3 regions of the Pseudomonas sp. SDO5215_S409 genome follow, and region 3 is predicted to be linked to each of the others. Evidence: riboswitches for the same ligand, from Rfam matches in the RefSeq annotation. Region 3 holds a riboswitch; each other region holds the start of a gene.
What was found. Region 3 has a riboswitch for cobalamin ahead of ACW9H9_RS23390 (CbtB domain-containing protein). Riboswitches for the same ligand answer to the same signal wherever they lie in the genome.
Positions count from the first base shown of each region.

Region 1 (3,264 bases), on a different contig from region 3:
CATGTTGGGTGGGGCGATTATCAGGAATTCAGTCGGCGTACGCCAATGCAAAGGTGGCCTGGGCGGTTTTTTTGCGGGTGATTTGCAGGGAAGCGGGGCGCTGGGCCAATTGCTCGGCCAGCGCCAGGGCGGCACTTTCGGCGACACCGTGGCAGCCGGTGTGGGCAAAGGCCACGGCTGATTTATGGCTCAACCGGCCTTCGTAAGCGGCCAATTGTTCGGCGCTGAAGCAATGCAGCGGTAGCTTCAGCCGTTGCGCCAGGGCGAGCAGGCCGGGCTCGTGCTGTTTGAGGTCAATACTGGCCAGCGCGGTGATGGAAGGGCGGTCAACGCCACCCTCGGCGAGGGCGGTGTTGAACAGGTCAAGCAGGTGGTTGACGTCACAGCCGCGCTGGCAACCTACGCCCACCACCCGCACGCGGGTCATGCCGACTGCTGGCCCCGGCGGAACAGCCACGCGCTGATCAGGCCCAGTGCCAGCCAGAACGCGACGTTGGTCAGGTGCGAGGCAATCTTGAACTGCGCTTCGAGGGCTTCAGGCGCCAGCATCGAATGCACCTCCGGCTGTGGTGCGCCGATCACATGGGGCACCACCAGAATCGCCGCGCCCAGGGCCTTGAGCAGCACGTTGCGGCCAAACACGATCAACGCGATACCGGCAGCGGTAGAGGCCGCCGTGCCGACCCACCAGAGTTGCCGCTGGGCCAGATCGGCCGCGGCGGTGCCCGGCAATTCGGGCGGCAGGCCCAGGGTCGGCGCCAGTACGAAGGTGGCATACCCGGCCAGGCCCCAAAACAGGCCTTGGGCCGTGCGGGTAGGGGCACGCAGGGTGTAAAGCCCCGCCAGCATCAGCGCGAAGCCCACGGCCACCACCAGGTTGCCGCCGGTGGTGGACAGCACGCGTTGCCAGCCGTCTTCGGGCTCCCAGGCTTCGGCGTCATGGCTGTGCTCGGCAGTGCCCTCGGCGTGTTCGTGCGCCTGGGTGGCGGCGGGGGCGTTTTCAAAGGTTTCGGCCTGCAGAATCAGCGGGGCGACCCACAAGCTTTGCAGCAGGGTCAGCAGCAAGGCCGCCAGCAGGCCGGTGAAACCGGCGGTTTGAGCAATACGCTTGATCATGTCGGCAAGTCTCAGTGGCACGGGAACGCGGCGCTGTGGCGGGTATCGTGGGCGGCGTTGTGCACCGCTTCGATGTGCGAGAAACCGGCGAAGTACACCAGGCACGCGCCCAGGATCGACGCGCCGATGGCGGCGGTCAGGCGTTGGCTCAGGGTAGTGGTGCCGCTGGCGGCGTGCGAGGTGCTGGTGATGATCGACATGGCGCGTCCCTTCGGGGTGTCAGGGTGAAACGAGCGCATGAAAACCCCGCGAGCCGGGCACGCAGGGTTTGAACAGCGCCCGCCCACCGCGGGTTTGTTATCTGATTTTTTCGGGCCGGTCTCCGGGCTTGCGAGGGGCTTTGGGCCTAAAAAGCATCACCTTCCCATGCCGTTGGCACAGTGGCTCTGACGCTTCGCTCGCTTACCGTTGCGGGGGCAGCACCGGACTGGTCATGCAGGCATGACGCACCGGTTTCCCGTTTCACCCTGTGAAGGGCACCCGAAACAAGGTGTGTAGGAGAGCATGCCGGGTGACGGTAGTCAAATGGCCCGAGCCCCTGTAGCCTTGCACCTTCGAGGTTCTTCGGCCCAGGCCGGAGCTAAGACGGGAACGCGGTCCAAGCCGCGGCTGCCCCCGCAACTGTGAAGGGTTCATCTGACTGCCACGCCACTGCCTGATTCGGCGGGAAGGCGCAGCCAGCGCCGGTGTACGCATCGGCAAGCCCCAAGCCAGGAGACCTGCCTCGCAACCGATTTTTACTTCAACCGGGCGGGGTGATCCGGTGACGAACGCAGCCTCGCGTACCCGCGCCGGCCTGCCGTCCCGTATGCCCGCCCCATAGGGCATCCGATGAAAACACTGGCCAAACTCCCCGTCACCATCGTTACCGGCTTTCTCGGCTCGGGCAAAACCACCTTGCTGCGCCACATGCTGGACAACGCCCAGGGCCGCCGCATTGCTGTGATCGTCAACGAATTCGGCGAGTTGGGCATCGACGGTGAAATCCTCAAGCAATGCTCCATCGGCTGCACCGAAGAAGAGGCCAACGGCCGTGTGTATGAGCTGGCCAACGGCTGCCTGTGCTGCACCGTGCAGGAAGAATTCTTCCCGGTGATGCGCGAACTGGTGGCCCGTCGCGGCGACCTTGACCACATCCTCATCGAAACCTCGGGCCTGGCCCTGCCCAAACCTTTGGTGCAAGCGTTCCAGTGGCCGGAAATCCGCAGCGCCTGCACCGTGGATGCGGTGATCACCGTGGTCGACAGCCCGGCCGTGGCCGCTGGCACGTTCGCCGCGTTCCCGGACCAGGTAGACGCCCAGCGCAAACTCGACCCTAACCTGGACCACGAGTCGCCGCTGCACGAGTTGTTTGCCGACCAACTGGCCAGCGCCGACCTGGTGATCCTCAACAAGACCGACCTGATCAACCCCGACGACCTGGCCCGTGTGCGCCTGGAAGTCGCCGAAGAACTGCCGCCTGCGGTGAAAATCATCGAAGCCAGCAGCGGGCGCCTGCCGCTGGACGTGCTGATCGGTTTGGGCGCGGGCTCCGAAGAACACATCGACAACCGCCACAGCCATCACGACCACCACCACGACGGTGATGACGATCACGACCACGATCACGACGCCTTCGATTCGATCTCCATCGACCTGCCGCAAGCCGACGAAGCGCTGCTGCTCGACGCGCTGACCCAATTGGTGGTGCAACACGGCATCCTGCGCATCAAGGGTTTTGCCGCCATCCCGAACAAACCGATGCGCCTGCTGATCCAGGGCGTGGGCACCCGTTTCGACAAGCATTTTGACCGTGCCTGGGGCGCTGACGAAGCGCGCACCACGCGCCTGGTGCTGATCGGCCAGGAACTGGACGCGGCAGGCCTTGAAGCGCAATTGCGCGCTGCCCTAAGCGTTTAACCCATGCACCTGCTCAGGACTCAGCCCGGCGGTTTCGTCTCCGATGACAACATCGCTGACCTTGGGCAAACCCCCGCTGAGCTGGTGATCCTGTGCAGCGGGGATTCGAGCCTGGCGCTGCTGGCCGAAGCGGCGCAGCAATTGCCCGACGACTACCCCAGCCTGCGCCTGGCCAACCCGATGCAGGTGCAGAACCACGCCTCGGTCGACCTGTACGTGGATGAGGTGCTGCGCCACGCCAAGGTCATC
Region 1 covers NZ_JBSVWN010000008.1:17,108-20,371, reverse strand. The annotation lists gene ACW9H9_RS06420 (cobalamin biosynthesis protein) at 29-427, opposite strand; gene ACW9H9_RS06415 (CbtA family protein) at 424-1,116, opposite strand; gene ACW9H9_RS06410 (CbtB domain-containing protein) at 1,128-1,316, opposite strand; cobalamin riboswitch at 1,413-1,615, opposite strand; cobalamin riboswitch at 1,657-1,857, shown strand; gene cobW (cobalamin biosynthesis protein CobW) at 1,948-3,015, shown strand; gene cobN (cobaltochelatase subunit CobN) at 3,019-3,264, shown strand, end outside.
Region 1: it holds a riboswitch for cobalamin, as region 3 does, so the genes downstream of both, cobW (cobalamin biosynthesis protein CobW) here and ACW9H9_RS23390 (CbtB domain-containing protein) in region 3, are expected to answer to the same signal.

Region 2 (3,264 bases), on a different contig from region 3:
GGGCAGCTCGACACTTTGCAGCGCCAAGGCTGCCAGGCGTGTTTGCATGACCGCATCGCCTTGGAGCAAACCGAGCAACGCGGCGCGGTTGCCGTCCACGTCGGTGAGCGAGTCGAGCAGGTAAAGCATGCCGCCGCATTCGGCCAATAGCGGTTTTCCGGCCGCATGATGAGCACGGATCGCACCGAGCATCGCGGTGTTTTCCGACAAGGCCTGGTGGTGCAATTCCGGGTAGCCGCCGGGCAGGTACAGGCTGTCGGCGTCGGGCAACGCCCGGTCATGGATCGGCGAGAAAAAGAGCAACTGCGCGCCCATCGCCCGCAACAGATCAAGACTCGCGCCGTAGGTAAACGCAAAGGCTTCATCGCGAGCCACGGCGATGCGCACGCCAGTCAGCAACGGCGCGGCTTCGATCGGTTCGGGTGCGGCAAACGCCACCGGCGGTGGCAGCGCCACTTCGCAGCTGCTGCCCAAGGCTTGCGCGGCGGCGTCCAAGCGCAGGTCCAGGTCGTTGAGTTCGCTGGCCTGCACCAGGCCGAGGTGACGGCTCGGCAGTTCGATCCCGGTTTCCCGCGAGAGCGCGCCGTACCAGCGCAGGCCCTCGGTGAGGCTGCCTTCGAGTAATTGCGCGTGCCGCACCGTGCCCACACGGTTGGCCAGCACCCCGGCAAACGGCAGGTCTGGCTGGTAACGCGCCAGCCCCAGGGCCAGCGCGCCAAAGGTCTGCGCCATGGCCGTGCCATCGATCACCGCCAGTACCGGCACACCAAAATGCCGCGCCAGGTCAGCGCTCGACGGGGTGCCGTCAAACAGCCCCATCACGCCTTCGATCAGGATCAAGTCGGCCTCCCCCGCCGCTTCCCACAGCAAGCGGCGACTTTCCTGCTCGCCGACCATCCACATGTCCAGTTGATATACCGGCGCCCCGCTGGCGCGCTCGTGAATCATGGGGTCGAGAAAGTCCGGCCCGCACTTGAACACGCGCACCTTGCGCCCAAGGTTGCGGTGCAGGCGCGCCAATGCGGCGGTGACCGTGGTTTTGCCCTGGCCGGACGCCGGTGCGGCGATCAGGACGGCCGGGCAATGACGCGGCTGATTCAAAGTTCGATGCCCTTTTGTGCCTTGATACCGGCCTGGAAGGCGTGCTTGAGCAGGCCCATTTCGGTCACGGTGTCGGCCAGTTCGATCAGTTCGGGCTTGGCGCCACGACCCGTGACCACCACGTGTTGCATCGGCGGACGGGCCTGCAAGTCGCCCAGTACCTGGTCGAGGTCGAGGTAGCCGTGTTTAAGGGCGATGTTGAGTTCGTCCAGCACCACCAGGCCGATGGACGGGTCTTGCAGCATCTGCCGCGATACCGCCCAGGCGGCTTCGGCGGCGGCGATGTCACGCTGGCGGTCCTGGGTTTCCCAGGTGAAGCCCTCGCCCATCACGTGAAAACGCACCTGTTCAGGGAAGCGGCGGAAAAACAACTCCTCGCCGGTGCTGTTACGCCCCTTGATGAACTGCACCACACCGCATTGCATCCCGTGGCCCATGGACCGCGCCAGCATGCCAAACGCCGAACTGCTCTTGCCTTTGCCGTTGCCGGTGAGCACCAGCAGCAGGCCGCATTCGTTCGGGGAATTGGCAATACGTTCGTCGATCACCGCTTTTTTGCGCAGCATGCGCGCCAAATGGCGTTCGTCACGGTCGGGGGATTCGGTCATGGCAGCTCTCCGTTGGGGCTGGATGTAAACGGCGGGCAGGAAAAAGGCACACAGACAGCCAAGCATCGCCCACCGTGATGCTGTTGAATGGTCCAGGCCGGTCTCCGGGCTCATGAGCAGCGCCTCTTCTGCAAGAACGCCCGCGGTGCGCCTTCCCATATCGCCAGGCGATACAGTGGCTAAAAGCACCGTATTGACTCATTTACCGTTGCGGGGGCAGCGCCGGAATCGTAGCGGCACTGTCAAAAGTGCACGCACTCACCGGCTTCCCTGTTTCACCCTGTCGACACCTGTGCCACAGAGCACCTGAAACAAGCGGCGAAGGTTAGTGGCTTGGGGGTGGAGCGTCAAATTAAAGCGGGCCCAGGGTGTGTCAGCACTCGTTCAGGCCGTCACGAAAACGGATCGCCAGGGCCTTTAGCGACTGGCGCCAGCTTTCCAGTTCTTCGCGACTCAGCGGCGCGGGCGCTTCGTCCTCAAGGTTCACCGCCACGATCAGCGGCTGGGTCACGTCGCCCTTGGGTTTGTGGGGAATACGCGGCGGCTGGAACATCGCCAAGTGCGCAGCCAGCAGGCGCGCCACCCAGCTGTCGGGGTTTTGCGTCATTTCCACCAGTTCCGCCAGCTCCGGAATGGCCATCGACTCCAGCACCTTGGGCGCCAGGATGGTTTCGGCGCGGATCGCCCCGGCTTCGGGCAACCGGTAGAACCCGGCGATTTCATGGCACAACCCCAGCAAGGCGCCATACAGGTGGAACAGTGCGGCCTCACGCCCGGCCTGTACCAATGCAATCGCGTTCATCTCTTTGCCCGCTTCGGTGCGAGCCAGGGCCTCCAGGGACAACCCGGCAAAGTAGATTTTCTGGTTGGTGCGGGTATAGAGCTCGTTGGCCATGACGGCAGTCTCCACAACGAAATAAGGCGTGATGCTGGCTCAACAGTGTCATGGATCGGCCAAGGCCACTGCAAGCGCAAAAAAAGGCCGCCTTCGCAGGCGGCCTCGGTATCGAGCGGTTAGCGCATCAAGCGCCCTGGCGCTTGTCCTCGACCTTCCACTTGCCACCGTCGTAGAAGGCTTTCCAGCCGGTAGGCTTGCCTTCCACTTCGGTCTGCACGTATTGCTCCTTGGTCTTGCGGCTGTAGCGGATCACTGACGGGCGACCGTCCGGGTCCTTTTTCGGCGCTTCGCACAGGAAGTGGTACTTGGGATCGATCTCGTCCTTGTGCGGGGCGATTTCGATGACCAGCGGTGCGCGGGTTTCGCGGTTTTTCGGGAACTGGCTGGCCGCCAGGAACAGGCCCGAAGCGCCGTCACGCAGGATGTAGGTGTCGTCGACCTTCTCGCACTTGAGCTCCGGCATTTTCACCGGGTCCATCTTCGGCGGCGCCGCGTCACCGCTTTTAAGCAGCTTGCGGGTGTTTTTGCAGGTCGGGTTGGTGCAGCCGAAGAACTTGCCGAAACGGCCGGTCTTGAGCTGCATCTCGCTGCCGCACTTGTCGCATTCCAGGCTCGGACCTTCGTAGCCCTTGATGCGGTAGGTGCCTTCTTCGATCT
Region 2 covers NZ_JBSVWN010000014.1:84,399-87,662, forward strand. The annotation lists gene ACW9H9_RS10455 (cobyrinate a,c-diamide synthase) at 1-1,101, opposite strand, end outside; gene cobO (cob(I)yrinic acid a,c-diamide adenosyltransferase) at 1,098-1,709, opposite strand; cobalamin riboswitch at 1,788-2,034, opposite strand; gene ACW9H9_RS10465 (DUF6586 family protein) at 2,083-2,604, opposite strand; gene topA (type I DNA topoisomerase) at 2,732-3,264, opposite strand, start outside.
Region 2: it holds a riboswitch for cobalamin, as region 3 does, so the genes downstream of both, cobO (cob(I)yrinic acid a,c-diamide adenosyltransferase) here and ACW9H9_RS23390 (CbtB domain-containing protein) in region 3, are expected to answer to the same signal.

Region 3 (3,264 bases):
GGCGCCCGCCAACAGCGCGAGGCTTAGGGCAATCAGTTTGAGCATGGGCATTGACCTCTAGGGTTTGCGCAGTAAGTACGTGTCCATGATCCAGCCATTGGCCTGGCGCGCCGCCTTGCGCACCCGTTCGATTTCGTCGGCAACCTGCCCCACCTTGCCGCTGATGAGAATTTCGTCCGGCGTGCCCAGGTAGGCGCCCCAATAGATGTCCCTGTCTTGATCGGCCAGGGTGCGGTAGGAATCTTCGGCGTCCAACATGACCACCAGGGTGTCGGCATCGCTGACCTGCCCCGCGGCCAGGCGGCGCCCGGTGGTGATCTCGACGGAGCGGCCGATGCGGTTCAACGCCACTTTGTGCTGCGCCGCCAGCGCCTGGACGCTGGTGATCCCGGGGATGACGTCAAACTCGAACGCACAGCCGCCACCCGCCAGAATCGCCTGCAGAATGCGGATGGTGCTGTCGTACAACGCAGGGTCGCCCCAGGCCAGGAAAGCGCCCGTTTCGCCGTCGGCCATTTCTTCGTTGATCATGCGCTCGAAGGTGTGTTGCTTGTCGCGGTTGAGGTCTTGCACGGCGGTGGTGTAGTCGATGTCTCCCCGCACGCGCTCGGGGCACTCGGCCTCGACGAAGCGGTACGGGTGATCGGCGCTGATGTAGGTCTGGCAGATCTCCCGGCGCAGGTCGATCAGCTTGTCTTTGCTCTGGCCCTTGTCCATCAGAAAAAACACGTCGGTGCGGTTGAGCGCCTTGACCGCCTGCATCGTGATGTAGTCGGGGTTGCCGGCGCCAATGCCGATGATCAGGATGCGCTTCATGGGGATGCTCTCTGTGCGGGGCGCGGATTTTGCCATGTTCGGCGGCTCAGGCGTGAGTTTCCAGGCGCAGGCGCCATGCGTGGTGGTAACGCAGCTCGGTCGAAGACAGCGGCTCCACATCGATCAGGTAGAACATCGAGAGCGGAAACTTCATGACGTACAGCAGGGCCGCGCGAATCACGAACGGGTGCGTCACCGCCACCACGTGCCCGGGCTGTGTTTGGAGGGTGTGCATCCAGCGCCCTACCCGCTCGCAGATCTCATCGACCGACTCGCCGCCGTGGGGCGCGCTGCTCGGGTCCGTCAACCAGGTGTGCAGTTGCAGTGGGTCCACGTCGCTGAGGGCCTGGCCCTGCCATTCGCCAAAATCACCGTCGCGCAGCGCCGGCTCCATGACCGCCGTGGTGGCGAACAACGTCGCGGTCTGGCGGGTGCGCGCTTCGGGCCCGCACAGCAGGCGCGGGTCTTTCTTGAAACGCGCGGCCTGTGACAACGGTGCGTTTTCCCAGTCCATCAACACCGACTCGTCCGCCGGAAACCGTCCGCGCTTTTGATACGGGGTCAGCGCATGGCAAATCAGTGTCAATCGGGTGCCTTGCATGCATTTAACTCCGCGTTCGGGGCCCAGTCAGCGTAGACTGGTGAAGTTGTTTCAACATGTTACAACGCAAATGAAAACAGGAAGCCGGTTCAACGCCGGCGCGGTCGCGCCACTGTAGGGGGCCTTACAGCCTTAAGCCAGACCCTGTTTTCATCACCTTGGCTATTCCATTTCGGGACGCGTTATCCCTGGAGGTTCTCATGGCTTACACCGCTGCAACCGACTCCGATCTTTCTTTGCCCACGATTCCCCTGGGCGAGATCCTGCCCTGGGCCATTTTTGGCGGCCTGCTGTTGCTGCTGGCGATTTACTTCGTCGGTGCCGAACAAGGCGCCACTGCGGTATTCAAGGGCATGTATGTGCATGAGTTCGTGCACGACGGCCGCCACCTGCTGGGTTTCCCCTGCCATTGATCGGAGCGTGACGACATGACAGGGCATTTACTCGTTCGCGGGATGCTGGTGGGCTTGCTGGCCGGGATCCTGGCCTTTGGGTTTGCCAAGACGTTTGGCGAGCCGCAGATCGACAAGGCGATTGCCTTTGAAGATCAGATGGCGCAGATGCACGGCGATGCGCCGGAAGAAGAGCTGGTGAGCCGCGAAGTGCAAAGCACCTTCGGCCTGTTTACCGGCGTGGTGGTGTACAGCGTGTCGCTGGGCGGCATTTTTGCCCTGGTCTTCGCCTATGCGCTGGGCCGCATCGGCAAGGTCGGCCCGCGTGGCCTGGCCGCGCTCTTGGCACTGGCGGCATTTGTGACGCTGATTGTGGTGCCAGGCCTCAAGTACCCGGCCAACCCGCCTTCGGTGGGCGACCCGGACACCATTGCGCTGCGCACCCAGCTGTTTTTCCTGATGTTGCTGGTGTCGGTCGCGGCGGCGGTGATTGCGGTCAACACCGCCCGCAAGCTGATCGCCCGCCGTGGCATCTGGACCGGCGCGATACTGGGCGTGGCCCTGTACATCGTGATCGTCTCGGTGGCGGGCGGTTTGTTCCCGGTCATCAATGAAGTGCCAGAGCAGTTCTCGGCCGTGTTGCTGTGGAAATTTCGCGTCGCCTCGCTGGGCATCCAGCTGGTGCTGTGGACCACCGTCGGCCTGGTGTTCGGCGCCGTGGCCGAGCGCACGCTGAACGGTGCGCAGGCACGCCTGAATCGCTGAGACCCCGCGTCATCGACCGCTATCGCAGGCTCTCCTGCGGTAGCGGGCTGTCACTTTCGCCGCCACCGATCGGCACGCCCACGCGCAACAACCCCCTCCCCCACAAATCCAATAAATTTCATTGTTATGTCAGCACCACGAATGTTAGGTTAATAACAGCCACCATAAAAATGTATGACAGATAACATAGACCGCCGGGCACGTCATGGACAAGCACAGCTTTCACCACACACTGGAACAGCAATTTCCCACGCTGACGCCCACGGGCAAGCGGATTGCTACGTACCTGCTGGCCAACCTGTCGCAGCTGCCTTTTGAAACGGCCGACAGCATTGCCCAACACGCCGGCACCACTGGCATCACCGTCGGCCGCTTCCTGCGCACCCTGGGTTATCGCAACCTGGATGACGTGAAGCGAGGCCTGCGCGGCGACCCACAGTCCCACTGGCTGATCACCGACCGCCTGGGCGCGTTTCGCCAGGAAGCCCATCAGCAAGACGCCCTCGACCGCTCCCTGGCCCGCGAAGTCGAGGCCATCGAACACACCTACCAGCTGGCGCGCAGTGAACCGTTCGGGCGCATCGTGCAGCAGATCGTCGAGGCCGATGCCGTGTTTATCCTGGGTATCCAGTCGACTCGCGGCATTCTCAGCGCGTTTCACAGCCACCTCGAATACATCCGCCCCAAGGT
Region 3 covers NZ_JBSVWN010000056.1:22,140-25,403, forward strand. The annotation lists gene ACW9H9_RS23375 (alpha/beta hydrolase) at 1-45, opposite strand, end outside; gene cobF (precorrin-6A synthase (deacetylating)) at 58-816, opposite strand; gene ACW9H9_RS23385 (histidine phosphatase family protein) at 863-1,417, opposite strand; adenosylcobalamin (AdoCbl) riboswitch at 1,469-1,617, shown strand; gene ACW9H9_RS23390 (CbtB domain-containing protein) at 1,618-1,830, shown strand; gene ACW9H9_RS23395 (CbtA family protein) at 1,846-2,574, shown strand; gene ACW9H9_RS23400 (MurR/RpiR family transcriptional regulator) at 2,780-3,264, shown strand, end outside.